Regions from separate parts of the Ancylothrix sp. D3o genome, predicted to be linked through region 1. Evidence: riboswitches for the same ligand, from Rfam matches in the RefSeq annotation. Region 1 holds a riboswitch; the other holds the start of a gene.
The links. A riboswitch is a leader RNA that binds a small molecule or an ion and turns the genes downstream of it on or off. The one in region 1 is predicted to bind cobalamin.
Positions count from the first base shown of each region.

Region 2: linked by a shared signal. The riboswitch ahead of NG798_RS08940 (HupE/UreJ family protein) and the one ahead of NG798_RS05715 (DUF1636 domain-containing protein) in region 1 are both predicted to bind cobalamin.

Region 1 covers NZ_JAMXEX010000002.1:333,236-349,114, forward strand. Annotated here, with positions in the region: gene NG798_RS05650 (ATP-binding protein) at 1-114, shown strand, start outside; gene NG798_RS05655 (glycosyltransferase family 4 protein) at 366-1,610, opposite strand; gene NG798_RS05660 (MFS transporter) at 1,753-3,309, opposite strand; gene recO (DNA repair protein RecO) at 3,306-4,220, opposite strand; gene deoC (deoxyribose-phosphate aldolase) at 4,370-5,047, opposite strand; gene NG798_RS05675 (zinc ribbon domain-containing protein) at 5,142-5,285, shown strand; gene NG798_RS05680 (hypothetical protein) at 5,679-5,966, shown strand; gene NG798_RS05685 (WD40 repeat domain-containing protein) at 6,297-7,391, opposite strand; gene NG798_RS05690 (GTP-binding protein) at 7,379-8,419, opposite strand; gene NG798_RS05695 (GTP-binding protein) at 8,494-9,501, opposite strand; gene NG798_RS05700 (SufE family protein) at 9,532-9,990, opposite strand; gene hemB (porphobilinogen synthase) at 10,069-11,076, opposite strand; gene cobW (cobalamin biosynthesis protein CobW) at 11,282-12,319, opposite strand; gene NG798_RS05715 (DUF1636 domain-containing protein) at 12,424-12,810, opposite strand; cobalamin riboswitch at 13,030-13,179, opposite strand; gene NG798_RS05720 (alpha/beta fold hydrolase) at 13,288-14,250, opposite strand; gene NG798_RS05725 (NADH-quinone oxidoreductase subunit K) at 15,029-15,364, shown strand; gene NG798_RS05730 (cation:proton antiporter) at 15,361-15,879, shown strand, end outside.
Region 2 covers NZ_JAMXEX010000003.1:360,113-375,991, reverse strand. Annotated here, with positions in the region: gene cobJ (precorrin-3B C(17)-methyltransferase) at 1-1,128, opposite strand, end outside; gene NG798_RS08955 (precorrin-2 C(20)-methyltransferase) at 1,131-1,829, opposite strand; gene NG798_RS08950 (precorrin-8X methylmutase) at 1,829-2,455, opposite strand; gene cobG (precorrin-3B synthase) at 2,509-3,972, opposite strand; gene NG798_RS08940 (HupE/UreJ family protein) at 4,106-4,810, opposite strand; cobalamin riboswitch at 4,839-4,987, opposite strand; gene cbiE (precorrin-6y C5,15-methyltransferase (decarboxylating) subunit CbiE) at 5,219-6,475, shown strand; gene NG798_RS08930 (DUF2267 domain-containing protein) at 6,650-7,183, shown strand; gene NG798_RS08925 (cobalt-precorrin-6A reductase) at 7,238-7,981, opposite strand; gene NG798_RS08920 (chlorophyll a/b-binding protein) at 8,194-8,403, shown strand; gene psb35 (photosystem II assembly protein Psb35) at 8,588-8,809, shown strand; gene NG798_RS08910 (Ig-like domain-containing protein) at 8,894-12,883, opposite strand; gene proC (pyrroline-5-carboxylate reductase) at 13,543-14,361, opposite strand; gene NG798_RS08900 (cell division protein SepF) at 14,458-15,060, opposite strand; gene NG798_RS08895 (YggS family pyridoxal phosphate-dependent enzyme) at 15,358-15,879, opposite strand, start outside.

The sequences.
Region 1 (15,879 bases):
GTGATAGATAATCCCTTAATTCAAGAAATTCTTTCTTTTCAAGGCATTGCTGAGGCAGAAAATACTGCTGAAATTATCAGTGAAAATATTAGCGAAGTGGTTGAGCGGGTGTAAGACAAACTTCATCTAACAAATAGAATTTCTTATTTTCTAGGATAATTATTTGGTAATCATGTTCGCATATCCCTTATTAATATCCTTAATTTTTCTGTCAACTTACTATTTCCTAATTTTGGCAATAACGTTTAAGACAAAGGTTTTCTAGCTTATAGCAGACCTATTTTTTCCGGGGAAAGCGCTGGATCTCATACTTCATAAAGCTTTCCCCCTTGTTGTTAACTTTTGAGGAAGACGTGACAACATTTTTAAACCCAACCTCTAACAACAACCTCCCGACGCTGTTGCACCATTTCTTGATAAAGCCGTTCCAACTGCGTAATATTATTGCTGAGTGTATAACGTTCAATCACCCGCTGGCGAGCCTTTTGACCAAGAATCTTAGTAAACTCAGGTTGCTCCTCCAACATTGGTAAAAGCGTCCGCAACTGACCGGCCACCCCTTCAGTTTTCAAAACAACACCAGCGCCGTCAGAAAGCACCTCACCATCAGCCCCCGCATCAGTAGCCAAACAAGCTACACCACAAGCCATCCCTTCCAACAAAGAAAGCGATAAACCTTCAACCAGAGAAGGCAAAATAAACACATCCGAACCCCGCAAAATCTCAATGCGCCGGTCTTCATCCCCCACAAAACCGAGCCAAATAACCCCATGATCCTCATTATAAGAAGACTTTAAAGAAGGCGCTAAAGGCCCATCCCCAACAATAACCAGCCGGGAACTTGCAGACATCTCCGACTTTTTCCAAGCCTTCAAAAGAGACTCAACATTTTTTTCTATTGCCACTCTACCCTGATAAACAAAAATTCTTTTAGCCCCAATTTCTTCTTTAAAATTAGAATAACCGGGAGAATATTTTAAAGCATCAACACCATTAGGGATCACCGCCAACTTTTGAGCCGGCACCCCCAACTTAATCAACAACTCCCGCTGAATTTCTGAAAACACAATCGTACAATCATAATTAGCCAAAAAAGGCGCATATAACTGATACATTAACTGTTGAGTTCCCGAAGTGATATTGCGAGGCTTGCGGTCAAAAGGCGGGTGAAAAGTAGCAATTAAAGGCAAATCCAAATCTTCGCAAATTTCCGGCAAAACAAAATCCAGAGGCGAAAGCGTTAAAGAAGCGTGAACTAAATCAGGTTTAAGCTTTCGCAGAGACTCACTTAAAACCTTACTAGATCGTAAAGTAGGAATCGTGTAAATAGTAGACTTAAACAAACAAGGCAAAGAAACTTCACTACTTAACCAACCATTGGTTTCCGGAGAATTAGAATTAATTAAAGGCTTGGGAGAACTCAAACGAGAGAAACCTGCCATCCTACTTGATGAACGTAAAGACGGAAAAAAGTTTTCCGGATCAAAAGCCTCTTCAAAATGAAAAAAACTCACATCGTGATTACGGTCTAACAACAAATTAGTAATTTCACGAGAGTAAGTAACATTGCCGCAGAAAGGAGATTTTTTTCCAAGCCAAGCGATGTGCATTATCGTTTAAAAAAAGAATAAAAAATTAGAACTTTGACGCAGCAGGGAAAAGAAAAGAGACGGACTTTTACCTTTCCCCCAGGAGATTTGCCTAGCATTTGATTTACCTTGGTAAACAAAATAGCAAGTGATGCTAAATTTGTCACGATTGATGATTTGGGGAATTCCCGTACCGAGAAATGTACCAAGTTAAAACCCCACCGCCAAGCGCCAAAGCAGCCAGCCCTAAAAAGACAACTTTAAGACCAAAAAAAGTTTCAGCCACACCGGCCAAAGCCAAAGGTAAACTCAAAGCAATATTAATCGCATTATTTTGTAAACCAAACACCTTACCGCGCATTTCTTCCGGCGTATCTGCTTGGACAGTTGTTTGCATAGGAACGCCAACAATAGCCCCAAAAGCGCCTAAAAAAGCCACCAATAAAAGCGTCGTCACGAGTTCTTGAGCAAAAAGAGATAAACCCAGCAAAGAAGCCGCCATTCCAAAAGAACCGGCTACGCTTAACTGGAGGTGAGAAAACCGGCTACCAAAATAACCCAAAGCCGTGCTACCGGCAGCCATACCAACACCACCGGCAGCCATCAAAAAGCCAAACTGAGAAGCCTTCATTCCTGGAATCACTTCCGCCAAACGAACCGCCAAAACAGCCAAAGCAGCAAAAATCGAAAATAAAATCACCAATTGAATCAAAGCATTACGAACGCGCACATTAGCTTTGAGATAACGCAAACCATCGCGGATATCTTCAAAAACGTGAGGATATTCGCCTTGTTGAGGAGTAATATTTTCGCCTGTTTTTAACATCAACAAAAGCAAACCGGCAATGCAATAACTACCCCCCACGACAATTTCTTTACCAATTGCCAAATGACCTAAAAAGCTGTCTGCAAGAGCCAGCAAAGGTTCTCCCACCGCAAAACCAACAATAACACTCGCCATCATTGTTGTAGTGTAGAGAGAATTAGCAGCCAAAAGTTGACGACGTTCAACAATCAAAGGAATGGCCGATTGTTCTGCCGGTGCAAAAAATTGAGTGAGAGTAGAAACCAAAAAAGTCACACCCAACATAGCGCAGAAACCCAAAGGCAAAGCAGCCAATTGTTTGCCCTCGCACAACCACAAAAGAACCGGCAAAGAGAGAACTAAAAAACCGCGCAATAAATTAGTAGCTACCAGAACCGCTTTTTTAGGCCATCGGTCAACAAAAGCGCCGGCCAGCGAACCGAGCAACACGGCAGGTATAGTAAAAGCAATCATAATTGCCGATACCCAAGAGCTTATAGTTTGACCAGAAGCTTGAAACCGCGTAGCGATAAGGGCAATCATCAAGACCAGATAAATTTTATCGGCCAATTGAGAAAAAACCTGTCCACTCCAGAGGGCCAAAAAATTGCGATTTTTCAACACCGGCCCAAAACCTTCTTCATTTGGAGGAGGAGGCGAGGGCGGTTCTTCGTTTTGGGGGTTTTTGCCGTTTGTCGAGCCGTTGTTTTCTGGAATAGTAGAATCTGGGGGAGGCGAGTCAATAGAATGACTAGAAGGTTCTGAGTTAGAACCTGGGCCATTGGTGTTAGAACGGTAGGGAGAAATACTATGAGTCCCTGTATTGGGATGGTGGCTAATGGGGGAAGCCTCCAGAGACGAGTTTTTTAACGCTGGCAGATGAGTTTTTATTTCCGTTTCAGATAGTAGCATCATAACTGCACCGGGGAAGAAGGCAGGGGAGAAAAATAGGTATCGATGAGGGCGGCAGATCGAATTGACCGCTCTAAGTGATATTCAGCATAGTGGCGCAAAATGCGCTCAACGGCTACCCATGACTGTTGAATATAGCCTGCCTCAGCAGTGGTTATTGGCTGGGGGATAGCATTTAAGTCTGGTTGAGCAAGTTGTTGCAAAAAAGCGAGTTGAAGAGAATCAAGTTTGCTATCTATTTTTATGGGTCTTTCTACAGTGGGCGTGCGCTCAATGCCGAGGTTTTGGCTGGGGTTGGTTGGTTCGGGTTTTTGGGTTTTTGAGTTTAATCGCTCGATTGCTTTGAGGCTAAGACAGCCACCGGCAATAATACTGAAGCCGGTTAAAAACGAGGGATTCTCAAAATCAGCAATCAAAGACTGCTGGCTGAGACAACAAGAGTGAACCTGGGGAGCGATGCCATCAAGGGCCAACAGGTGATATACTCCGTGAGAAAGCAGAGCCAGTAGACGCGAGTCTGGGTGGTGGCCACTTAATTGCTCAATTCGACTCAGGTGTTCACACAGCAAAGTAAAAAGTGCCTCTTGGGGATGTTCACTGAGGGCAAAGCTGAGGGCAATTTCGGCTAGATATTGTGCCGATGCTAGTTTACCTAAGTTTCGGCTTAAGCCTGGGTAGGATTCTACGGTTTCGGCTTGGGTGATTTTATCCAAGGATCGGCCTTTGTGTAGAAGCAAATGGTTGATGGTAAATACGCCACTGCGTCCCGATAGCGTTGAGTTTTGTTTTCTGGCTCCGGGTGCAACGGCTCTAACTAAACCATGTTCTTTTGTTAAAATTGTTAGCAGCCGGTCGGATTCTCCCATCGGTGCGCTTTTGAGGTTGATTCCTGTGGCTGTGTAAGTTCGAGACATCAGAGGTTTTTAGATTTAGGGAATTTTAGAGAGCGCTTGGGGCGGGATTTTTGGGTTGGGTAGCAGGGTAAGAGAAAATACTTAGATTTTTAACGCTGCAACTTTTCCGACTCGCCAATAAGCGAGCTACCACGCTCCGTGAGCAGTTTCTAATTCTCTTCTAGGTTATCGCGCTGGCCGAGTAAATCGATGCTGCGGGAAGTACCGAGACGGGTGGCACCGGCCACTATTAAATCTAGGGCTTCTTGATGGGTGCGGATACCACCGGCAGCTTTTATACCTACTTTGCCCCGTGTTATTTGTTTAAGCAGCCTTACATCGCTGATATTTGTGCCGCCATACCAGCCGGTGCCGGTTTTGAGGTAAGCAACACCGGCATCCATACATAGTTCGGCGGCGAGTTTTTTTTCTTCGTCGTTGAGCAGGTTGGTTTCAAGGATCGCTTTAACAGGAATGCCGGTTTCGCATATCTCCGCAATTTCACGGTGTAGCTCGTTGGTGTTGCCGGCCTTGAGGAAACCCAGGTTAATTACAACGTCGAGTTCTTGGGCTCCGTTGTCGATGGCTTCTTGAGCTTCGTAGAGTTTGGTGGCGCTGGTGGTGGTGCCGGTGGGAAAGCCAATCACAGTACAGACTTTGGGGCGTTTGTTGTGTAATAAATTTGCGGCTATCCGTACATACGCAGGATAAACGCACACGGCTGCAAAGTTAAAGCGATCTGCTTCTTCACACCATTTTTCTACAAGGGGGGGAGTGGCGGTATTGTTTAGGAGTGCGTGGTCGATATAGGGCGCAATGTCAATTTCGGCGCGTTGTTGTTGTGCCATCGTGGTATTTTTCCTGGGACGTCTTGTTAATTTTTATCAGAAATTCAACAACCTTTAAACAGGAATGTCGCTCGGCTGTCCTTGTTGTATATAGTTGAAATGCCGATATCGCAGGGCTTGCCGGTTTAAATGTTCTCGCTGTGGTACGCTAGTCCAGAAATCTCTGTCAACCAGAACCCATGTTTGCGGATGCGGATTTGTGAGCGATAGAGACTGGAATGCACTATTAATATTGTGAAATTAGCCTTGAGTACGGTAGGGTAGCGAAGCTTGCTAAGGGTGTCAGTTGGGCCATGATCCTTGCCCAAAGCGGGATTTGGGAGGCAAAGCAACAGTTAAGGCGGTTTGGGTTAGGCAAGTTTGCGTATAACTACGGGTAGAGTAGGTGTACTTGAGGCCGGTATAACTTTAAATAGTCTTTAATTATTTTTCGGGTTTAGGACAAGTTTGCGTATTTACCCGGTAGAGATATTTAAAGTTTGTGTAAAGTTAGTTTTTTTTTCGTAGAAGCCGTCTAAAGTAGATACAAGTCAGTCAACCAGCCTGCCCAAAGAAATAAGAACGGGATATACCCAGCGGAAGAATGACTTAAACCCCCCAGTATCTACATACACAAAGTGAGGAAAATCCTATGGTCTCTTTATTTCTTGGTTCGTTGGGCGCAATTTATTTAGTGTCTGCTCCTTGTTTCTTTAAAAATTGGTTTTCTATCTTTGAGCAAGAAGCGGACAAGCTGACTCCTGAAGAAAAGCAATTGTCGATGGCTACGTTGGTGACGGCGAGTGTGTTGTGGCCGGTTGTGGTTCCGTTTGCTTATATGGAAAAAGTTTCCAAAGCGAAAATCACTGTGGAAATTGAAGAAGAGAAAGTTGGCTGTAATAAGAGTATGAGTTCGGCTCAGATAGAAAGTCTTTGTTAAGAAAGTCTGGTTCTGAGCGTTGCTTTTAAACGGCCTTTTAAAGTTGTGTTCAATAATTGAGACAACCGCTCAACAACCGAACAATTTTTGTTTAAATTTGTTTGGTATTGGGAGTTTAATAAGATGGTGACAGGCATGATGAAGCTTGTTATTATGAAATCTAAGGTATCTCCCAGCATGAAATAGTTTAGTTGAGCTAAAACAAGCAACGCTTTCCAGATTTTTCAGTTGATAAAAAAAGAATTTTTTAAGTTGAATAAAATAATTATTTAAATTCGTATGTATGTAGCTTTAGCGCTAAAACGCAACTACATACATACGAAAAATTGTTTAACCGAAACCTTTGCCGCGTAAAGATTTTGACCAGATTGTTAATTGTCCTTCGTTACCACCGGCAGCGAGTTGGTTTCCTTGTTTATCCCACTGCAAACAAGTAAAAGAATTGTCTCCTTCTAAAAGTTGGCCGAGTTGTTTGGCTTTTTCCCAGATACAAACTTGTCCGTCTTCGGCGGCGGTGGCGAGTAAAAATGTATCTGGTTGAAAGCTTGTGGCGGAGACAAAACCTTGATGAACATCTAATAACCAAGCTTGCCATCCGATTGATTCATCTTTTTGTTTTTCCCAGACAGAAATGCTAAAAGCACTGGCTGCTGCTAATAACGGGGCGCCGGTGGGGCTGTTTTTGCTTGACCAAGCTAGTGCTCGCAGTTTCCCAGAAAAGCCTCGCATTACCCAAGGATGGGGATTACCCCATTCTAGGAGGGTGAGGGTGTTGTCTTGGTTTGCTGCTGCTAAATATTGGCCGTTTGGCGACCAGGTGATGTGGTTGGTGGCTGAAGGAATGCTGAGAATATAGGGGTCATCTTGCCAGTCTTTGGCATTCCAAATTTTTGTGCCTTGATATCCGCAAACAGCGATGAAGTCTTGTTTGGGATGCCATGCTAAATCAAGTACAGTTGAAGATTGAAAGTTGAGGGTGGTAAGGAGGGATGCTTGGCCGGAGTTGAGGGAGTTTTCGACATCTAATATTTGTACTTGCCGGCCGGTGCTGAAGGCAAGATGATTGCGTTTGGGACTCCAGGCAAGCCGGTCGATCCAAGCCGGGGAATAGTTAAAGGAATGGGGGGGCGTTTTTTCAATTTCTGCGGGGGAAGAAATGCGCCAAATTTTGAGGATTCCTTGTTGGCCGCCGGCGGCTAAGTATTTGCCATCAAAAGAGAATTTAAGGCAATCTATGGATTCTCCGCTGCCGGTTTGGAGGGTGTAAAGTTTGTTAGATTGCCATAATACAACGTCTCCGTTGCCGGTGGAAGCCGCGAGGATTTTGCCATTGTCTGACCAGGCAAGTGCGGTGATAAAATCTGAGAGGTTGCCTTGCCATTTGAATTCGAGTATTTTTTTGCCGAGGTCTTTTACACCAAACACTTGCGGAAGTCCTCTTTGAGTTGTTTTTCGTCTAAGTTACGACCAATAAATACGAGTTGATTTTGGCGTTTTTCTGCTGGCAACCAGGGCCGGTCGGTGGTGCCTTCAAAGACCATGTGGACTCCTTGAAAAACATAGCGTTTGTCTTCACCGGCAATGTTTAATATGCCTTTCATGCGAAAAATATCTGGGCCTTGGGTTCGCAATAATTCGCCTAACCAGTTGTTTAATTTTTCGCCATTTAATGCACCTTCTTCGACGATGGCAACTGAGTAAACGGTTTCATCGTGGTGATGTTCGTGTTCGTGGTGGTGTTCGTGTTCGTGGTGATGTTCGTGTTCGTGGTGATGTTCGTGTTCGTGTTCGTCGTGTAAAAATTCTGGGTCTATTTCTAAGGCGTGTTTTAAATCAAAGGCTTTTACTCCCAGCAGTGCATCCATGCCTATTTCTGCTTTTTGAGTGCGATAAATTTTTGCCATTGCATTCATTGTCCGAATGCGTTTTTCGAGTTGTTGCAGTTGTTCGGGGGTGACTAAATCGGTTTTGTTTAGTAAAATGATGTCGGCAAAGGCGATTTGTTCTTTTGCTTCGTCGCTGTCCCAATGTTGCCAAATGTGTTTAGCATCTACGACGGTGACAACGGCATCTAAATTTGTGAGGGTACGAACATCTTCATCCATGAAAAAAGTTTGAATCACCGGCCCAGGATCGGCTAGTCCTGTGGTTTCGATAACAAGATGATCAAATTTATTACGGCGTTTCATTAAGTTGTTAATGATGCGTATTAAGTCGCCGCGAACGGTGCAACAAATGCAGCCGTTATTCATTTCAAATATTTCTTCATCAAGAGATTGAACAACGAGTTGGTTATCAATACCAACTTCGCCAAATTCGTTGATAATGACGGCGACTTTTTTGCCGTGTTCGTGGGTAAGAATGCGGTTAAGGAGGGTGGTTTTACCGGCGCCCAGATAGCCGGTGAGGACTGTTACCGGCACAGAGTTATTGATCAGGGTTGCTTCTACCATTTTTGTCTCAGATTTTTGTTATTCTTTTTCTTGTTATACAGCGTTGATGAGATAACGACAACTACTGATTTTTTTTAGGTTGTGGGTTTGTTGCTGTAGGCGTTGGCAATACAGGCGTTGAGATTGCGGCGCAACTCGTCTGCATCTAAGTTTCTGCCTATAAAGACAAGTTGGTTGCGTTTTTGTCCTGTCCATTTGTCTTCTTGGAGTTCAAAACGTTTACCGCTGAGTTGAAAGATATGTCTGTGGGGGCTTTCAATAAACCAAATTAATCCTTTGGCGCGAAAGACGTTTTCGGGTAATTTTTGTTGCAAAAAGTCTTGAAATTTATTTACATAAAATGGCTGATCGCTTTCAAAAGATACTGATACAAAGCCATCATTTTCTAAATGGTGAGAATGGTTGTGATCATGGTGGTGGTGATCATGGTGGTGGGAGGTTTGAATATTAGAATAAGTGTCGATTTTGGTGAGTTCGACATCTAAAATTAGGGGTAAAGGAACGATGCCTTGGTTGCATTTAAGAATTCGCGCACCGGCCTTAACAGAATGAATATAATTTTCGAGAGATTGGATTTTTCCTTCGGGGGCTAAATCAATTTTATTGAGGATGATGATATCCCCGTAGGCAATTTGATTGTGGGCTGCGGAACTGGAATAATGACTGGGGGTAAAGGTTTCGCAATCAACAAGGGTTAAAATCGAATCTAGGCGGGTTAAATCGCGTAAATCTTGGCTGAGGAAGGTGAGGGCGATGGGGAAGGGGTCGGCGATGCCGGTGGTTTCTACGACTAGGTAATCAATTTTATCGGGTCTTTCTAAAACTCGATAAACGGCATCAATTAAGCTATCGTTAATGGTGCAACAGATACAGCCATTAGTTAGTTCCATCATATCTTCATCGATGGATACTAAAAGCTGGCTGTCGATGTTGATATCGCCAAATTCATTGACTAAGACTGCTATTTTCAAATCCTGGTTATTTTTGAGGATATGATTGAGCAGGGTTGTTTTGCCGCTTCCCAGAAAGCCGGTGATGATTGTTACCGGCATCCCGCGTTTTGGAATTTCTAAGCCAACCATAGAATTTTAGATTGTAGATGCGTGAATTTTTTAGTCGGGGGTAGCAGTTATGGCTTCTGCGGAATTGATTAACTCAAAGGTTAAAGCCCGTTCTCGCATAAGTTTAAAGATGTTGTAAAAGCCGTTGGCGCGAGAGGGGGTGAGGCTGACATTGAGGCCGGTTTCTTGAATAAAATCGGGGGTTACTTTTAAAATTTCGGAGGGAGTTAACCCGCTTAAACCTTCTACCAAAAGGGCTACTAATCCTTTGACTAATTGCGAATCAGAATCGCCTTGATATACCACTTTTCCGTCTTTTAATTCTGCGGTAATATAGACTTGAGAAGTGCAGCCGTGTACTTTATTTTCGCTGATTTTTTGTTCTTCGGGAAAGGGTGGTAAACGTTTGGCGAGGGTGATGAGTAATTCGTAGCCTTGTTTGGGGTTTGTGTAGCGTTTGAAACGCTGAACGATGCGGGCGAGGGAGTCGGGTAGTTGGCTGGTAGTCATTGACTTGATTGGTATTTTTCACTTTGATAGTAGCGAAAATTCCCTGCCAAGTAAAGCTGGGCGATGCCCAGCCTTGTTTTATCGCAACATGAGGGCGACTTCTTTGGCGAAATATGTGAGGATTAAGTCTGCACCGGCACGTTTAATGCTGGTAAGTGTTTCTAAAATAACTTTCTTTTCATCAATCCATCCCATCTGACCGGCAGCTTTGATCATGGCATATTCACCGCTGACATTATAAGCAGCGATGGGGACGTTTGTTGTGTTGCGTAAGAGGTGAATAATATCGAGGTAAGCGAGGGCCGGTTTTACCATGATAATATCAGCACCTTCTGCGATATCTAAGTCGGCTTCGGTGATAGCTTCGCGGGCGTTTGCTGCATCCATTTGGTAAGTTTTTTTGTCGCCAAATTTGGGTGCAGAATCGAGGGCGTCGCGGAAGGGGCCATAATAGGCTGAGGCGTATTTTGCGGAGTAGGCGAGGATGCTGACGTTGGTAAATCCTGCGTTATCTAAACCTTCTCGAATTGCGCCAATTCTGCCATCCATCATATCAGAAGGTGCGACCATATCGGCGCCGGCTTCGGCTTGAGAAACGGCTTGTTTTACTAATACTTCGACGGTTTCATCGTTGAGAATTTCGCCATTTTCTCCGACTATTCCATCGTGTCCCTGTGTGCTGAAGGGATCGAGGGCGACGTCGGTAATAATAACGATTTCTGGTGTTTGTTTTTTGATGGCGCGGATGGTGCGTTGAACGAGTCCGTCGGGGTTATAACTTTCTGTGCCGGCGTTGTCTTTTTTTTCGTTTTCAACGAGGGGAAATAGGGCAATTGCGGGGATTCCTAATGCGTAGGCATCGGCAATTTCTTTTAATAATAAATCAAGGGTATAACGATAACATCCCGGCATCGAGGAGATTTCTTGTTTTTGATTTTCTCCTTCCATGACAAAGAGGGGATAAATCAGGTCGTTTGCTGTTAGTTGGGTTTCGCGTACCATGCGACGTAGGGCATCTGTACGGCGCAAACGACGGGGCCGGTGAATCAATCCTGCATTAACGGAGGGGGATGTTTCTGAAGACATGAGTGATGGTGAGAATAATTTTGTTTTAAATCGCAAGGCCGATCATACCTTGGTAGGGGGACAGGTGAGCGGTTGATTGTGGAAATGTAAAATTTATTTACATTTTTTGCAACGTTCTGCTGTCTGCTATTTCTTTAAACGCAGATGAACCCAGATAGCCTATCCGCGTTTATCTGCGTTAATCTGCGGTTAAAAATTGCCTTATTTATGCACTTAAAAGGCTGTGAATGTTAGTTTGGTCAAGGTCACGTCCGATGAAGACAAGGCGGGTTTGGCGGGGTTCGCTGGGTTGCCAGGGCCGGTCATAGAAATGCTCGAAGCGTGTACCGACTCCTTGTAATACTAATCGCATCGATTTGTTGGGGACGGAAACAAAGCCTTTGATGCGATAAATTTCCTGATTTTTGACAATTTCTTGCAGTCTTTTCGTCAAAGTCTGGGGGTCAAATTGTTGGTCAGAAATAAAGTTAACAGAGTTGATGTTGTCGTCGTGGTCGTGTTCTTCTTCGCTGTCGTGGTGAGAGGGCCGGCTGTCTAAATTATCTTCGACGGCTGCGTTAAATCCTAGTAACACATCTGGGCTAATTTTTCCACTTTCACAAGGCACAATTTTAACTCCGGGGCGGAGTTCTTTTTGTAGCCAATTAGTGATTTTTTCGCGGGTTTGGCTGTCTACTAAATCGACTTTGGTTAATAATACTAAATCGGCACAGGCTAATTGATCTTCAAACAGTTCTTCAATGGGGGTTTCGTGTTCTAAATTGGGGTCACTTTGGCGTTGTTCATTTAAGGCGTCAAGATCGGGTGCGAGGGTGCCGGATGCGACGGCTTCACAGTCAACAACAGTAATAACACCGTCTACGGTGGCGCCGGTGCGAATTTCGGGCCAGCGAAAGGCTTGTACAAGGGGTTTTGGTAAAGCTAACCCAGAGGTTTCTATAAGCATACAATCGATTTTGTCGCGCCGTTTGAGAATTTCTTGCATAGTGGGTAAAAATTCCTCTTGAACAGTGCAACAAAGACAGCCATTTGTAAGTTCTACAATGTTGTTTGTCGGAGTTTCTTCTTCATCGCAAACTTGACAAGATTTTAGTAAATCTCCATCAATACCAATTTCGCCAAACTCGTTAACTAACACTGCTATTTTACGGCCTTGATTGTTTTGCAATAAATGACGAATAGTAGTAGTTTTGCCACTACCAAGAAAGCCGGTGATTACTGTTACAGGAATTTTTGCTGACATAAATCGCTCTTAGATTGTGAATTGTGTACTGTAAAACGGCCTTGTAAAAACCAAAAACCCATCCTATTTATCTGCGTTTATCTGCGTTTATCTGCGGTTTTTTTTTAAACCCCGGCAAAAACAGGAGGAATTTTAGCAATAATGCCTTTCTTTAAAACTTCAGGACGTTCTGACCAAGGCAAATTTCCGTCAGATTTAGAATAATATAAACCGGCACATTCTAAAACAGCATCGGCAGATTCATTAACCGGCAAATCACCAAAAAGATAGGTGTATTTTCCGGGTGCAGAAAAAGAGATAGCACAAGCGTGACTGCAAGCACTCATGCACTCCACCGGCACTAGAGAAAAGTTTTCTCGCAAGTCCCAATTTTGGTATTTTTCTGTTAAGTTTTCGATGAACTCTTGACCGCCGCTTTTGCCTTGACGCTTGCCGTCTTTCCAAACGGATGCACAAGTTTTGCAAATAAATAATGTGTGTTGGGGCTGCATATTCGTGATTATTGTTTGACAATGGACAGGGAAATTTATAGCTTTTCTCAAGTAAGTGAATTCGTCAAGAAACCCTGTTTTTCAGCCAGGGGAATGTCACAGAGATAGCTGATAGAAATAGGGATAACCGGCTAGTTTCTGCGGCGCAAGGGGGCCGGTTAAAGACTGGATTTTTCGCTGATAAATGTTGTTTTCATCTGTACCTCGCAGATGGGTTGAAGGGTTAATTTGTTGGCCGGCGGGCGTTCTGACTTTCTTGATGTTTGCTGCATCAAATTACAGTTGCGGGACAGTGCTGGATTTGCACCAGGCTTTCCCCGTTTCCTTTGGTGGCTGCTCCCCACCAAAACCGGCTTGTGTTTTATGATTCTATCTCATTGGGGTTGTTTTGGGAAGTGGGCAGTTTTTTATTTAACCACCGAAGTGGGATTAACGCAGATGAATAGGATGGGTTTGGGGTGGGTTTGATGAGGGTTTTTATTGGGGTTGTTGATCTTCTTCTGGGGTGGGATAGGTGGGACGGGAAAGGAATTTTTTTAGGAAGGGGATAATGGTTTCTGCGAGGCCGGTGGGGTTTTCTTCGTGTAAGCCTAATGACCCCGGTAGCCAACATTTTTGGGTGGCGCTGAAGCTTACTAATACTTCCATTTCCATGCGCGATTTTGGGGGGCTTTGTTCGGGAATGGCTACTAATACGGGGACTGGTAATGGTTGGAATAAGTCAATAAATTTGGCGCGGTTTTTAATGATATCTAGTCCGCCGGTGACGAAGGCTGCTGAGGCAAAACGCGCATTTTTTTTCTGGGTAATTTTGTGTTTTTCTTTGATAAAAGTGGGGGTGACGGTGTTGGGGTTGGCGAAGACGTGCCGGCGGATCATTAAGCTGAGAAAGGGGGGTAAGGTGTTGAGAAAATAAAGAAATTGTCCGATAATTGGAAGGTAAATAATTTTTTTGATTATGTTGAAAAGCCACCTTTTTTCTCCCATGAAGGTCGGCAAGGGGCCGCGCCAAGTAGGGGCAATTAATACTACCCATGACCACAGTTGCGGCAGTTGCATTACATAACCCGCCCCATGTCCGGCTGTTATAACAACTATTTGTTCGTTAAAATTATCTCTAACAAAGTCTCCTAAAAATGTTAAATAAAGGGCCGGTTCGTAGTTAAAGGGCGGACGTTCTGAACTGCCAAATCCCGGCCAGTCTAGGGCTATGACTTGAAAATGTTGGGCTAAAAGTTCGGCTAGTCCGCGCATTTCTGTGCGTGAGGATATGCTGCTGAAGGCTGGTAGTAATAAGATTGGGGAACCGTAACCAAGGGTTTCATAAATGACGCTGACGCGGCGTTTTTTCCACGTCCATTGATATTCGTGTACGCTGCCGCCAATGCCTTGATCGGTGGCGGGGGAAAATCCAGAATGTGCTTCTACTGTTGGGGTCATGGGGTTAGGGAGTTGAGGGATAATTTTTAGAATAGCAGGGCTGTTGTTTGTTTGGGAGTTTATTTATTTTAACCGCAGATGTAGGCGCAGCCGCGCGTAGCGCTAAGCTTGCGAACGCAGATGAATAGGATGGTTTTTTGATTATTGGGTTTGATAAGTATGATGGTATTATAAGTTAATTTTAAAATGTTGGGTTACATAGTTTTTATGTTGGTTGATTTTGCTTGAATTTTTAGGTTTATTAATTTCTTTGTTTCTGAGATGCCCTAGGTTAAAATTATATTTTGACTACGCCTAAAAGTCGCATTTTAGAATGTAACAGTCTTCTACGTTGGGACAAAAATTTTAATTAAAATCGCTTTCTTATCAGATATTTTTCTCCGGGGTGATGAGTGCTTAACCATCGGCTTTATTTATTTTTAACCCCTGTTTTTCCTTAGAAAAAATCTATTTTTTCGGACTTGACATTTTTTTCTTAATATGATATGTAGAGATAGTTTTTATGAAGAATACAAATAGTTACCCCCGGAAATAAACTATATATTAATTCTACAAAAGCAAGTTACAATTAAAGTGTTGAGGCCGTTGTCAAACAAGATTCCCTGACAAAACCTATTTCATAACAGACCGTCCCTAATCTTACCTGCATTAACAACCTTTTGAAAGGAGGAGTAGGAAAATCAATCAATTTATTAAACTGAAAAACCTAAACTTGTTGATTGCTTGTACCTGCAATCTGCTGTAACTACGAAGAACCCTCACCCAACAGGCAAATACCGTGTTAGAAGCCTTTGTTTTCGCAACAATTATGTGCGGATTTTTCGGTATCCTCCTCAAAAAAAACTTGGTGATGAAAATCATCTCGATGGATGTGATGAGTGCAGGGGTTGTCGCCTACTATGTACTGATTGCATCGCGTAATGGTTTATTCACCCCCATTTTGTCAGATGCCAAAAATCTCGCTTTTGCCGATCCAGTCCCGCAAGGAGTGATCTTAACAGCTATTGTTATCGGTCTTTCAATTCAAGCATTAATGTTAGTCGGGGTAATGAAGCTGTCACGGGATAACCCCACCTTAGAAATCGACGAAATTGAAAAAAATAATACCCCATGAATAACCTTACAATTGCCTGGATCGTATTCCCGTTTATTGTGGGGTTCGTTATTTATTTGTTCCCCAAACTTGACCGCTATCTCGCTCTTTTGGGAGCTATTGTTTCCGGCGGCTATGCCTTTTCTCTGTTAGTCCAACAGTCACCGCTAAAACTCCAATTAATCGATACTTTTGGTGTCACCCTAGAAGCAGATCAATTAAGCGGTTTCTTTATCTTAACCAACGCTCTTGTCACCGCTGCCGTTATTCTCTACTGTTGGGACACTGGAAAAAGCGCGTTTTTTTACGCTCAAGCAATTATCTTACATGGCAGCGTTAATGCTACCTTTGTTTGTTCAGATTTTGTAAGTTTATATGTTGCCTTGGAAGTAAGCGGTATTGCCGCCTTTCTCTTAATAGCATATCCCCGGACAGATCGCTCGCTTTGGGTGGCGTTGCGTTATCTATTTACTAGCAACGTCGCTATGTTGTTTTATCTCATTGGCGCAGTGCTCGTTTATCAGGCGAATCATTCG
Region 2 (15,879 bases), on a different contig from region 1:
TTGATTTGTGCGTAAGGGTTCGGCTAAATCAAGATAGGTTTTATATCCGATCCAGTCGGTTGCTGTTTTTAAGGTGTCTTTGACTTCGGGAGACATCCATTTTTCTGCGCCTGGGCCGGTGCCTATAATAGCTAAGTGTCCGCGTTGGTGGCCGGTGTTGTTTATATCTATAGGAAATTCGGCAATGGCTAGGGAAAAATTAGCAGATTTTGCTATTAATTCACTGGTTTTTCCGGCTGCTTTTAAGGCAAGAGACGCCGTTGTTTTTTCTGGAATTTCTGCTTGAGGAAAAAAGCGAATTGGAATATTGAAAAATTGAGCAATTTCGGCAACGGCGGGATGATTTACATCTCTATCAAGGGTGAAAATTGCCGAGAGAGATTTGGGTGATAATTGATTTTGAGTGAGGATTTCTTGCAGTTGATTAATTGCAGATGCGGGGGTGGTTTGGGGGTCGGGTAAAAAGCTTAGGGCTATGGTGGTTGGATGATAAATTAGGCAGTTTTTAGGGGGAGTAATTAATTGTTCTGTGATTAAAATTGTTAGGTTTCCATCTGGGGAAATGGGTAGTTTGCTTTCGGTTAACCAAGGGGCATTTCCGAGGATTTTTAAGCTGTCACCGGCCAATAAATCAGAGATGAAGGTTTTGGCGTCATCAGGGTTAGCTAAATGGTAGCCGGTGGGGGGGGATAAAAGGGTGGTTTGAAAGCGTATTTCGCCGGTGGTGGTGATGGCGGGGGCGACGTTTAAACCGGCGGAAATTTGACGGGCTAAGTGATTAACTCCTTGCAATCCTCCTAATAAAGGAACTACGGCGCTGCCATCTTCAGCAATGGCTAAAACGGGCGGTTCTTGCCATTTGTTTGATAGCAAAGGTGCAAGAATTCGGATGAGAATGCCGGCGGCACAAATGCCAATAATAGGAGTGCCTTGGCTGAATAATTCTTTGAGAGTTTCGCCAAAGTTATTAAAGGAAATATCGACGTTTTGGGTGCGATTTGCTAAGCCGTAAATTTTGGCTTCTGGCAAAACGGTCAAAATTTGTCTGGCGACAGAAAGGCTATTTTGACCGAGGATAATAATTGCGGGGGATTGTGCGGAAAATTGGGCGGGGGATCGATGGTTCACGTTTACGGTTGCCACTTACTGGGGATGACAATCATTGAAAAATAGGGGACTTCTTCGGGGCTTATTTGATTAATATCTGCAAGCCGTTGATGTTCGCTGGTAGCGCGTTCGATATAGCGAGCACGATGGTTTAAGTTTAGGTCTTTTAAGACTTGATAAACTTTGCCAAAATGCCGGCCTAATTTGATAATAACGGCTGCATCTGCGTGGGCTAATTTTTCTGCTAAAACTTCTGCCGGCAAGATGGCAGATAATACCATAAATACATCATTTCGGTAGGTTAAGGGGGTTCCTAAAGCTGATGCACTTCCCATCATGGAAGAAATTCCGGGGACGACTTCTGTGGGGAATTTATCAGAAAGCCGGTTGAATATATACATGAAAGTGCCATAAAAAAATGGGTCGCCTTCACATAATACGGCTACGTCTAATCCTTGTTGGAGATATTCGCCAATTTTTTCAGCGGCTTTGTCGTAATAAGGTTCGGATGATTCTTCTAATTTGAAGGGGAAATACATGGGAATTTCTATCGGGTTGTGTTGCAGATATTGGGCAACAATTGACCGCGCTAGGGTTTTTCCGTTGGGGGAAAGTGGATAGGCAATAACGGGTGATTTTGATAAGATTTTATAGGCTTTTAGGGTGAGTAATTCGGGGTCTCCGGGGCCAATTCCTAATCCGTAAAGTTTGCCGGTTTGCATTATTCTTCCTCTTTTGCTAAAGCGTTGACTGCGGCGGCGGCAATGGCGCTGCCTCCCCGCCGGCCATGTAATGTAATAAAGGGCACTCCTCGGCTATTTGCTGCGAGTTCTGCTTTTGATTCGGCGGCGCCAACAAATCCTACTGGAAAGCCTAAAATAGCGGCGGGTTTTTCCACACCATTATCTAACATTTCTAGTAAATAAAATAAGGCGGTTGGTGCGTTTCCTACCACAACAATTGCGTTTTGTAAATGGGGTTTCCAAAGTTCTAAGGCTGCGGCGGATCGGGTGTTTCCAATGCGTTTGGCAATTGCTGGAACTTGGGGGTCATTTAATGTACAAATGATGGGGTTTTCTGCCGGTAATCTTGCCTTTGTTATTCCTTCTGCTACCATTTTTGAGTCGCACAATATTGGTGCTCCGTTATTGATGGCTTTTTTGGCGGAATTTACGGCATCGGGGGAGGCTTCTATTTCGCTGACAATATCAATCATCCCACAGGCGTGAATCATGCGGACGGCTATTTTTGCTAAGTCTGGTGGTAATATTTCGAGGTTTGCTTCTTCTCGGATAATTTGGAAAGATTTACGGTAAATGTCTTCGCCCTTACGGATGTATTCAAGCATATCAATTTTTTGGGGATTGCTGATTGGGTGTTAAAAAATTGGCAAATGACAGATTATTGAAATAATTTTCTGAGTTCGTCTGGGTGATGGCGGTTTGTAAATTCGCTAAAGGTTTCTTGGGGGTTAATTCGCGTTTTTTGATAGGCTTTTAGCATTCGTTCTATGAGTTTTGGAATTTGAGGGAAACTTACGTTTTCGTAAATTTGTTTTCCAAATGATTCGGGGTTGTATCCTGCATAAATTTGATAAAATTCTTGATTTTCCTCGTGTTTTATGCCTAATAAGGTGATGTCGCTGGGGGTATGTTTGGCACAGGATTTTGGGCAGCCGGTGAAGTGAATTTTTAAGGGGATGTCAAGGTTTTGTTGTTGCAAATGTTCGGCTAAAATTAAGGCATGATTGGTGGTGTCTGTGGCAGAACTTGCACAGCCTTTGCTACCGGCACAGGCAACCAAGCCGGCATAAGGATGAATTGGTGAATCAGATAATCCGAGGTTTTCTATTTCTCGCTGTAATTGAGTAATTTTTTGTTTTGAAATATCAGGAATTAGCAAGTTTTGCCAAGGTGTAAGTCTCAGGTTTCCGCTGCCATAAATTTCGGATAATTCGGCTATTTTTTTTAGTTGGGATGCTTGAAGCCGGCCAATTGGAATGACAATTCCTAGATAAAATAATCCTGCTTGTCGTTGGGGATGAATGCCAATATGCCGGTATTCTCCCAGATTTTCTGGCGGTAATTCTGGCAAGTCAAAGTTGCGTGTCAGCGGAAAGTTTAGCAGGCTTTTTGCTTTTTCGAGATAAAATTCTCTGCCAAAGTGTGCTATAATTTGCCGCAAACGTGGTTTACTGTTGCCGGTTTTTTTGGGAATTTCTGGGGAAAGTTCTAGGTAAGTTTTGGCAAGTGCAAGGGTGAATGGCAGGCATTGTTTTGGTTCTAAAAGAATGCCGGTGTTAACCAGGTTTCCACGCTTTTCGGCATTCAAATACAAGCGAAAATAAACGTCTTGATTTAGGCCGGTGGCGATAAACCAAATATCATTAGGATGATGGTAAACCGGCACCGATTCTCCGCCATCAAATCCTACACTAAATTTAGCGGACAATTCCCCTAATTCTGGATAATTAGAAAGCGTTTCATCCCAAGCATTCACCAGCGGACGAGTATCAATTAATTGCTGAGTATCTATTCCCGCTGTCGGACTTGCCATGATATTACGCAGATGGTCAATTTTTGGCGTAGCAGCGGCAAGTTTTAAGGCTTGTAAATTTCTGAAAACTTTTTCAGGGAGGTTTTGAGAAACTCCGCGAAATTGGAAGTTTGCACGATTTGTGAGTTGAATAAAACCGTCTGCAAATTGTTCGGAAAAATTGGCAACTTCTCGCGCTTGTTGAGCATTTAGCATTCCACCGGCAAGGCGAATGCGCGATAAAATGCCGTCAAAGGTAGAAGTGCCATAAAATAACCCCGGACAAGTCATTTTTTGAGAAAATTGCACCAAACAATCGCTTTTTTCCATCGCCGCTGAGAAATTCAAGAACAAAAATTTTTAATAGTTGTAGAGGTGGGTTTAACCTTGATTTTTTTGGGTGGCGCAGTTGTCGGTAAACCCATCCCTACAATCAGTTTTTAAAACAACGCTATATTTTCGCTTAAACCGGCAATAACGTCGCCACAATTTCCGAAGTCAAAAATGCTGCACCGGCACCCAAAATCACAAAGCCGGCAAACCGCAATGTCAAGGCCGGTTCATCTTTTGAGGTATGTTTCAAAACTGCTTTACCCACAAACAATGCAGCCATTGAAATGACAAGCTGAATAACAGTAAACCCTGCTAAATATGCCATAACTTCTGTCATTCCAGCCCCAAAAATTGCTTCACCATAGGCGTAGCCGTGAAACAAGCCGGCAATCGCAGCCAAACCCGTAACAATCAGGCGGTTAGGCGTATTTTTCATCGCCAAGAAAATGCCAAATAAAACCAAGGAAGCCGAAACCAATAACTCCACACCTGGAACAGCTATTTGCATTAAATGTAATGCCGTTCCTAACATAGCTGTTAATACAAATGCCACCGGAATCATAATTCCTTGAAGCGTTGTTGCAGCCAACAATCCAACCGCCACAACAAACGCCAAATGATCAACTCCAATTACCGGATGCGCTAAACCAGAAATAAATCCCTGAAAAGCATTAATTGGCAGCTTTCCATCCATTGCGTGATGTGCAGAAGCCGGCATCATAAAACCAAGCAAATTAACGCCAGTACCCGCACAAATAATACCAATTCTTAACAAAAAAGAGCTAGTTTTTGACACTTCCTGATTTTTTTTAACCTGAACTAATCCAGAACTCATTTTCACCCGTACCTCGCAGATGACGACATAATTAACCTTTGTTATCGGTGGGTATCCTGACTCAGAGATTGACAGACAGCCTCATCACAGTTGCGGGACAGCGCCGGATTTCCACCGAACTTTCCCCCTTGCGTCTGACGACTGACCCCCGCCAGAACCGATTGATTTTCCCCAAATATACCACTTTAGGGTATCTTGAGATCCAAAAATGTTTTTTTACCCCAAGCCAAAAAAGCATACCATGCTTATCTTCTAAAAAGCCGATTATTTTTAAAGAATACCTTGAGTTGAGGCGCTAGAACAAAACTCAATTTCTAATTCTGCTTTTTTTGAAACATTTAAAAAAGGCGACAAGGCCGGTGCTAAAATGCAAAAATCTGGTTAGTTAATTTTGTATTTTTTACCTCTATGCTTCCTCTTAACACCTCTCCAATCTCGGCTAATATAACACCCCAAAGCGAAAAATGGCTATCAGTTATAGGCATTGGTGAAGACGGAATAACCGGCCTTTCTACCCTAGCCAAAACTCTCTTAAATAACGCCGAAATTATTATTGGTGGAAGCCGGCATTTAGCCATGCTTCCCCCCACCGATACACGAGAAAAACTGCTGTGGAATTCCCCCATAGAAACCACCATTGAAGAAATCATTAAAAAACGCGGAAAAAGCGTTTGTGTGCTTGCCAGCGGCGACCCCATGTTTTACGGCATTGGCGCAACCTTAACCCGCAGAATTCCTATTTCGGAAATGTCAATTATTCCCCATTTTTCTGCTTTTAGTTTGGCTTGTTCTCGCTTAGGTTGGTGTTTTGCCGAAGTGGAAATGTTAAGTTTATGTGGTCGAGATCCAAATTTACTCAACGCTGTGCTTTATCCAGGGGCAAAATTATTAATTTTAAGTGCTGGAAAATCTACGCCCCAACTTGTCGCCGAAATTTTAAATAAAGCCGGATTTAAACAAAGCCAAATTATCGTTTTAGAACGTTTAGGGGGAGAATTAGAGCAAATTATAGAAGGCGTGGCGGCTGACTGGAATTTTCCAGAAATTGCCGATTTAAATACCATTGCAGTTGAGTGTATTTCTGAAGAAAAAAATATCGGATATTCGCGGTTAGCCGGCCTGCCAGATAACGCTTATCACCATGACGGACAACTCACAAAACGTGAAATTAGAGCCGTAACTTTAGCCGCACTTTCACCTTTACCCGGACAATTATTGTGGGATGTGGGGGCCGGTTGTGGTTCCATTAGTATCGAATGGATGCGAAGTCATAGCCGGTGTTTAGCAATAGCTATAGAACAAAATGCCACCCGACTGCAATACATCGCAGATAATGCCGCAGCTTTAGGCGTTCCTAACCTCAAAATTATTGCAGGAAAAGCACCGGCAATTCTCACAGACTTACCTCAACCTGATGCTATTTTTATCGGGGGAGGAGTGACAACTGAACAGTTATTTGAAATTTGCTGGAATTCTTTAAAAATTGGAGGCCGGTTAGTAGCAAACGCTGTTACCATTGAAAGTGAGCAAAAAATCTTTGAATGGCAACAACAACTCGGCGGAACCTTAAGCAGAATTGCCATACAAAGGGCCGAACCCATTGGTAAATTTTTAGGCTGGAAAGCAATGGCGCCGGTGACACAATGGGTAGTTATAAAGAACTAATAAATCAACCTTTTGATAGATGAAAAATCCCTCAAAATACGATACCTCTCTCCAAAGACTCAAAAGCAAGCAGCGGCCAATTTCAACCTTTAGATTGAAGTAAAAAATTATACAAATATGACAAAGTGTAGGGGAAACGCATATTTTGATTAAAACATCAAAAGGTGGTTAGAAATGGATGTTCAAAACAAGCATTATCCAGAAATAGATCCCACAGAAATAGAAGATGAACGAGTGCTTATTCCAGAAGAGCATCGCTCATTTCTCGAAAAAGTCATGCAGCAAGGGGGACTTGCCGATCCCTACGACGCCAGAGACATGACGGAAATTGTTTATCGTGTCATGCGCGACATGATGACAACCGAAGCAGCAGATCGCGTCGAAGCAGAACTGCATGAAAAAGTAATGGAAACCGACGAAAAAGTGCTCCAAATGGAAATTTCCGACATTTGGAAAGATAGCAATCCTATCGTAAGGTTCCTGAGTCGGGTTCGTCCACCTTGGCAGGGCCCAGGCATTTTTAAAATTGACTCAGATCGCTTTTTATTCCGCGTCGCCAATGAAGGCGGACAGCCAATTGTAGACCGCGAAAAAGTCATTAAAGCCGTTTTTTCTGCTACCAAAGATGAGTTATCTGAGGAGCGAATTCAAGAAATTGCCGGTTGGCTTCCCGAAGGTCGTGTTCGCCAACTTTGGCAAGAAGCTTAATTTAAAAAAAAGCCAATTTCCGAGACCCGGTTTCTTTAAGACACCGGGTTTTTATCATTGAAATAATTTCTTTAAAATCCATAAATAAGCACTTTCCACATCCGTCACAACTTCACCCCCTGGCACCGGCGGACGCTCAACCATCACAACCGGCTTCCCCAACTCCCGCGCCGCTACAATCTTTGCATAAGTCGCCTCTCCCCCACTATTTTTACTAACAATAACGTCAATTTTATATTTAACTAATAACGCTCTTTCGTCCGCCAAAGAAAACGGCCCTTTATCCAACAATAACTCACCCTTGGGAATTCGCATTTGGGGTGCCGGTGGGTCAATCATCCGCATCAAAAACCAGATATCCGGCAGATTACTAAAAACCGCCAACTCTTGCCGGCCAATTGTTAAAAAAACCCGTTTAAAACCCGCCAAAACCTGCGCCGCCATCTCATTACTTTCTACCTCAATCCATTGATCTCCCTCCATTTTTTCCCAAGCCGGTCGAATTAACATCAAATGCTCGACCCCACACGCCAAACAAGCCGCCGCCGCATTAAACGAAATGCAGCGCGCAAACGGATGTGTCGCATCAACCACCAAATCTATTGTTTCGTTTTGTAAAAATTCTCCTAACCCAGCCTCACCGCCAAAACCCCCCACCCGCACATTTCCAGCCACCTCTGCCGGTTTGCGAGTTCGTCCCGCCAACGAAGAAATCACCTCTACACCTTCCAACAACGCCACTCTGCGCGCCAACTCCGACGCATCCCCCGTTCCACCCAAAATTAAAATTTTTTTCATTTTACCTTTATAAACACTACAGATTAAACCTTTAAACAGCCTTAAACAAAAGCTTTTATCATCCAACTTTGCACAAAGTCAAACCAAAAATTAATTATATATACGGTTTGCCTCCCTTATGTTGTACGGTTTCCCTCACTTTTTCAGGATTGCAACAAAACTTTACATTGCGTAACATTAAGTTACAAATAAAAAACCAAAGGGAAAAAACAATGAAAACCCGCTATGTTGTAGATCACGGCGAACTCTTAAATAACTTTGCAATTGAACCCCAAGTTTATGTAGACGACCGTAAACAACTTGGCTTCAACGAACGCTCAGAAAAAATCAATGGCCGGTTAGCAATGATTGGTTTTGTTTCGCTGTTAGCCTTAGAAGTAATTACCGGACATGGTTTAATTGGTTGGTTGAGCAGCCTATAAACCCAAAAATTCAGAAATTTAACAACTAAATAACCCCCATAAAACAAAAGGTTGGAGTTTTTGGCTCTAACCTTTTTAATATGAAGCAAAAAAAGCCAACAGCGAAAAGCCGGTTTAGGGGATTGAAAACTGTTAATTTTCATGGTAAATTCGCAGAAACTAAACAAAAAGGATAAACAAAAAAATGTCATTATTACTGGCAATCGCCACCGATGCGGCTTACGCTCAAACCCTCAAAACTGCATATTTCGGAGTGTTGGGAGTAGGCTTTCTCGCCGCTGTAGTCATTGGCTCAATTGCCTGGTATAACTCCAAAAGACCCGCTGGTTGGGAAAACGCCGACGCACCTAACTGGGTTCCCAAAGTAAACTCATCAGAATCAAACCCAGACCAACAAAGCAAATAAACCCAAACAGAAATTCAGCGAAAATCAACTGAAAAACCCGGCTTTTCCTGAAAAAACCGGGTTTTTTAAATTCAAGTCAAACCCTTAAACAATTTGAGCAGTGATCTCCGCATCCAAAAGCAAAGTCGCATTGCCTTGAGTGTAAGTGGTATAACCGGGAACTGTCGAGCCAGCATTAGTCCAACCGCCACCAGTCAAGCTAACAGAACTGCCGGCCACAGCATCAACAACAAGCTGATTGCTTATATCCGACAAAGCCATTAAGCTCATACCAGTAAGCGCCAAACTCGCACCGGCCACAGTAAGATCAATACGCTCCACGCTAGTAATACGGCTGTTAACAGCGTTTAAATCCAAACTAACCGCAGCATCCAAACGCAGCGTATCCGTGCCCAAACCGCCATCAAAACTACGGAAAGCGGCATCCGAAATTGCAATCACATCATCACCGCCACCGCCATAAAGCACATCCAAACCACCGGCCCCAGTTAGCGTATCATTGCCGGTACCGCCAACCAAAACATCAGCAGCAGTAGTCCCCGTCAAAGCATCAGCCGCCGCAGTTCCCTGTTGAGTCACCACAGCAGAGAAATTACCGCCGTAGACAATATAAGCCTTACCAGCATTTAAACCTTCTGGGCCGGCCCCAGGAGCACCGGTAATCAGATCAGAAAAACCGTCGCCATTCACATCCCCCGCCGTGCGAGTACCATTCCCCGCAAAATCAGAAGGCGACTCACCCAACATCACAAAACCGCCAAGTCCCGACTCAACGCCGGTTAAAGAAACATTCGCCGTATCTGACTTACCAAACACAACATAAGACTTACCCGACGCCGTGCCATTGGGATCAGAAAGATTCGATCCCATAATCACATCCCCAAAACCATCCGCATTCACATCTCCTGCCGCACGAACAGGCCGGCCAATACGGTCTTCTTCCGACTCCCCAATAATCGCAAAACCGCCACTTCCCGCAGATATCGAACTCATATTAATCAGAGTTCCATCAGTTTTGCCAAACACGACATAAGACTTACCTGCTTGTTGCGCCGTAGACGCCGCACCTGTCGCGCCAACAATCAAATCAGCTAAGCCATCCGAATTGACATCCCCAGCCGTGCTAACAGACGTGCCGGTGCGGTTTCCAGCAGCTTCCCCAACCATCGCAAACCCACCAACACCGGCCCGCACATCAATCAAATTAATTGCCGTTGTCGTAGTGCGACCGCCAAAAACCACATAGGCTATGCCAGCATCACCACCGTTTGCATCCGAACCAGCCGCACCGACAATCACATCAGCATAGCCATCGCCATTCACATCACCCGCCGTCCGCACAGAAAGGCCGGTGCTATTGCCAGCAAACTCGCCATTCATCACAAAACCGCCAACCCCAGCGACTATATCCGTTAAATTCACCGCTGTGTTATTAGTTTTGCCAAATACCACATAAGCCTTACCGGCATTCACACCCCCCGGCGTATCCGCACGCGGTGCACCAATAATTAAATCAGCCAAACCATCGCCATTAACATCACCGGCATTACTCACAGAATTACCGGTTTCATCATCAGCCGTTTCTGCATTAATGGCAAAACCGCCACCGCCGGCAGCCCCCAGTTGAGCGAAATTAACCGGTGCGCCATCACTTTTACCAAACACCACATAAGCTCTACCGCTATTGGTTATACCATTGGAATCGGCACCAACCGCACTGACGATCATATCCCCAATGGCATCACCATTAACATCACCGGCAGTGCTTACTTCAAACCCTGCTCGGTCGTCGGCTGCTTCGCCATTCATCACAAACCCGCCATTGCCGGCAGAAATATTGCTTAAATTAATCGTTGTACCGTTGGCTACCAGAAACACAGCATAAGCTTTTCCAGCATCCCCCGCCCCCGCAACATCTGCACGAGACGCACCAACGATAACATCCATCAAACCATCATTATTGACATCGCCGGCCCAACTTACAGAGTTACCAGCATTATCACCTCCAGCTTCACCCAACACGGCAAAACCCCCCGTATCTGCTGGAATGCCTTGGCCGGTGGCAATAGAACTTAATTGCACTTGCGCTGTAACCGGCACAGTCACAGCAGCGGTGGCCGTTGCAGAGCCATCAGAAAGGGTATAGTTAAACGTTGCATTGCCGGTAAAGTTTGTGTCGGCAATAAACGTCACAACACCGTTTTGCAAAGAAACCGTGCCCCCGGTGCCGTTCGTTACCTGCGTAATGCTAAGTTGACCGTTATCTGGGTCTGTATCATTTGCCAGTAAAGTTGCAACGGGTATTTCATAAGGACTGCGTAACAATACCGGCCCGGTTGTATCTGCGGTGGCCACAGGCGGCGCGTTAACAGTGACGTTAAAGGTTTCAATCGTTGTGTTTGTACCGTCCCTCACCGTCAAAGTAATGGTAGTGGTGCCAAATTGACCGGCGGTGGGGGTGTAGTTTATTGTCGGGCTTGGGCCGGTTGTGTTGACGGAAAGAGTTTCATTGGGGATTAAGTTGGGATTGGTTGAAGTCAGGCTATAGGTAAGTGTTGCCGGTGCCGTCTCAGAATCGCTAACTGTCAGCGGAATGGGATTAACCGGCGCGTTTTGATTAACAACTTGATTAGGAATATCTCCTACTGTAGGTGCAGAGTTAGCTGGTGGTGCCGGTGCTGGTGCTGGTTCCTGTGCCGGTGCTGGTGCTGGTGCCGGTGTCGGTGTCGGTGTTACCCCACCCCCATCATCAACCCCCGGAGTCGGTGTCGGTGTTGGTGTGGGTTCAGGTGTTGGTGTGGGTGCCGGTGTTGGTGTGGGTGCTGGCGTTATCGGAGTTGTCGGAGTTGTCGGAGTTCCAGCACCGTTATCAACAATTGGCGTTGTCGGAGTTCCACCACCACCGCCATTAGAATTGGCTGAAGGATTAAATCGAATTAAATTGCCATCACCCACCAAAGAATTAACGCTAACGCCGGGTAAAATTGCCAAATATTCACCCAAAACTTTCTCTTGAATAATGGTATAACCGGCAAACTGATCTGTGCCGGTGAAAATATTAAGCTGGTCAAAAGTTAAACCACCAATTAAAGAAATAACATCATTCCCGGTGCCAAATTCTGTCAACCAGTCGGCATCCATAATTTGCGGCCCGCCGGTGCTGCGATATCCGGGCACATCATTACGAAGACCGATTACAAAAGTATCATCCCCAACGCCCCCAAAAACGGTATCCGCACCAATATCACCATAAAGTGAATCGTTGCCCAAATCGCCATAAATTACATCATTACCTTGTCCGCCATGTATCACATCATTATTTTGTCCGCCATACATTGTGTCGGCTTCTTCATTGCCAAAAAGCGAGTCATCCCCGGCATTTCCGCAGATAGTATCCGTGCCGGTGCCACCCGAAACTAAGTCATTTCCTAAATCGCCACAAAGTTCGTCATTATCAAGATCGCCATAAATTTCATCGTTATCTTGACCGCCGTGCACAGTGTCATTATTTTTGCCACCATAAATAATATCGTTGCCGACGTTTCCTCCTAACCAGTCTCTACCTACATTGCCAAACATTAAGTCATTGTTTTCGCGGCCAACTACAACATCATCGCCGATGTCTCCGCAGAGTGCATCATCACCTAAATCGCCAGAAATATAGTCTTGATCTTTGCCGCCGTGTACGGTGTCGTTATCTTTACCGCCATAAATAAAATCGTTGCCGATGTTGGCTCCTATCCATTCTCTGCCTGTGTTGCCAAAAATGGTATCATTTCCTTCTCCACCAATGCCGATGTCATCTCCGATGTTGCCGGCGATAGCATCATTGTCAATTTGACCAAGTAAATAATCGTTGTTTTTGCCACCTTGGAGGGTATCTTTTTGTTTGCCGCCGGCAATGGTATCCGGGCCTTCGTTGCCGCTGAGTAAGTCATTACCTTGGTTGCCAAAAGTGTTATCGCCTGCTGGCAAACCAACAATAACGTCGTTGCCTTGATTGGCTTGTAATACATCCTGGTTAGGTGTTCCTAGAAGGACATCATTTTCGTTTGTGGCTTGAGTTGATTGCATGGTAGATGTTGTTCCTATTTGTTGTAAAGTTGCCTTTCTTGCCTGAAAAGCTGGACTGTAAACATTCTGTGTTGCGTCAAATAATTTCAGCTTTTTAGACGCAAGAATTCTAACCGCGAAAAGGCGATTTTGAGGTTTTATTGGGGCTATGGTAAGAAGGTTTAGAACCTATTTTTTAGCGATTTTTGTTGCTTTTAAAACACTTATGGCACCCTTCTCATTCTTTTATATTTGATGAAATAGAAAGGAAACTCTATCTCCAGAAATAAATGTTTGCTTAATCTTTGGATAGATTACTGTTGTGCTTGTAGCTACTAGGAGTCTATTAAAAGAGTTGCCCGTGAGAATTTTAAATGATGGGTTAGCCTGTTTTTAAGGCTATTAAATTTATTTTTTTTTGGGAGAGTTTAATGATTTTAGATTTTAGAATTTGTGGGAGATTTTGGATGGAGAGTTTTAGATTAGGCGTGGTGTTGAGGTGTGTGCTATGATCTACAGCAGAAAATTTTCTGCGGATAAAGATTTTTGGCATTTAAAACCCTTGCATCCAAAGACAAGGAATATTTTTGCAATTTTAAATGTAAAAATTCAAGCTTAAAATCGTCAGATAAGCAAGATTTGGGCATCTAAAACCCTTGCATCCAAAATCGAAAATCGTCTTAGCTGCCGAGTTCTTGTGAGCGCCGCGCCGCCGCTTTAACAGCTTCAATTAAGGCAGAACGAAAACCGGCTTTTTCAAGTTGAGCGAGTCCGGCAATGGTTGTCCCCCCCGGACTGGTGACGCGATCTTTCAATTCAGCGGGGTGCATTTTAGTCTCGTGTAACATGGTGGCGGTTCCCAAAACGGTTTGCAGAGCAAGTTTGGCCGCTATGGGTCTAGGTAAACCAGCATAAACGCCGCCATCTGTCAAGGCTTCGATAAGAATTGATACATAAGCGGGGCCAGAACCAGAAAGGCCGGTGACAGCATCCATCATTGATTCGGGAACTTCGACAACATCCCCAACTGCTTGGAGAATTTGGCGGGCAAAATCGAGATGGTGAGGTTGGACGCAAGTACCGGCAGTAATTGCAGAGATGCCGGAGCCAACAGTTGCGGGGGTATTTGGCATAGCACGAATCACCGGCCACCCCGGAAAACCACTCTCAAGTTTACTCAGAGGAGTGCCGGCTAAAATAGACACCACCACCGGGGCGATTTCTTCAGGAAAACTAGATAAAGTATCGGCCAAGTCGCTAAGGACAATCTCAAAAATCTGGGGTTTAATCGCCAAGAGCAAAACATCTGTAGCACAAGCAGCAGAACGGTTATCGCCGGTGACACCAACACCATAATGTTGAGCTAAAAATGAACGCCGAGCCTGGTTGGGTTCGCTGACTAAAATTTCTGAAGGTTGGTAAATGCTCTTAGAAACAAGGCGAGATAAGAGCGCTTCGCCCATTATCCCGCCGCCGATCATACCGAATTTAATTGTCATGGGTCAAAAGTCAGGTTTGAGGTGTCAATTAGCAGTCAATTTTTGATTTTACGTCTGACTGACGCCCTAACACTGACTTTTTAACGAATCAAAGAATTATTGAGCCATTCTGACTTGCTCAGGAGTCCAAGGGGCTTGACCGGCTGGCCGAGTGGTGGGGCGCAGGTGAGGTTGGAGAACATCATGCACCACACCGGTTTGAGTGCTGACTTGAACACAGCTAGGCGTGAACAAGAAAATGCTTTCGCCGATGCGTTCTTGATGGCCATCAAGGGCGTAAGTACCACCGGCGATAAAATCGACAGCGCGTTGGGCTTGATCTGGGTCCATCAGCGTCAAATTGAGTACCACAGACTTGCGCTGACGCAGTGCTTGAATGGCTTGGGGCATTTCTTCAAAAGAGCGAGGTTCCATCACCAACACTTCTGAAATACCGTTAGCGGCTCCTGGCATACCGATTACATTACTCATAGCTGAACCCATTCCCGACGTTGATCCCATCATAGCTGTACTTGTTCCGGCGAGAGATTGATCACGCAGACGGCTGCGGTTTGTGGTATCGGCTGCCGGTGCGGGGGCAGTTTCTTGGGGGTAGACGTTTTGATATCTGTCTCCTTCCATTTCCTCGTAGTCATATTCGTAATCAACCGGCTGATTTAGACCTACGAAATCTCGTAGTTTTGAAAAAATGCTATTCACGTCGGACGCTCCATCACAACTAGGGTTATTTTGGCAAAAAGTAAAGAGTTTTTACAGATTGCTTCCGCGATTTTTATAACAAAGTAACGGAAGTTTTTAAAGATGCGTTGATTGCTTCTTGGTAGTTTTGAGCAGGCTTGACAGGATTTTCTGCTTTGGGAACTCGTTTTATTAGAATTTCTCTGGCTTATTACTTTTTGCATAGCCCATAAAATCGAGCGTCACAAGCGGTTGCTTGCTCCCAAAGTCACAGTTTATTTTACACCCATTGGCAACTTTTATTTGTCTGCTTTCAAATTATGCTCCGCGCTCTCCAAATAAAATCGTGCCTAGTCTTACCATTGTCGAACCGGCTTTGACGGCTAAATGATAGTCCCCTGACATTCCCATAGACAGTTCCCGCAGGGGTAGTTGGGGCCATTGTTGGCGAATATCTTGGGCGAGGTGGCTGGCATTTTCAAACAAAGTCAAGGTTTCCCCTTCATTGAGTCCTAGGGGCGGAATTGCCATCAAGCCTTGAATTGAGAGGTGATGGCACTCGATGAGGGCAGGCAGTTCTTCAAGTAATTGTGGCTGTGTAAAACCGTGTTTATGGGGATCATCTGTGAGTTTTACTTGCAGACACACTTGGGGAGTGACATTTAGTTCTGCCGCGAGCCGGTCGAGACGTTGGGCGAGTTTTAAGCTATCGACAGAGTGAATCCATTGGAATAGCTGTAAAGCTTTTTGGGCTTTGTTGGTTTGCAGGTGGCCGATCAGATGCCAGGTGATATCTGGCAAGTCTTCCAGCAATTTTTGTTTGGTTTCGGTTTCCTGGAT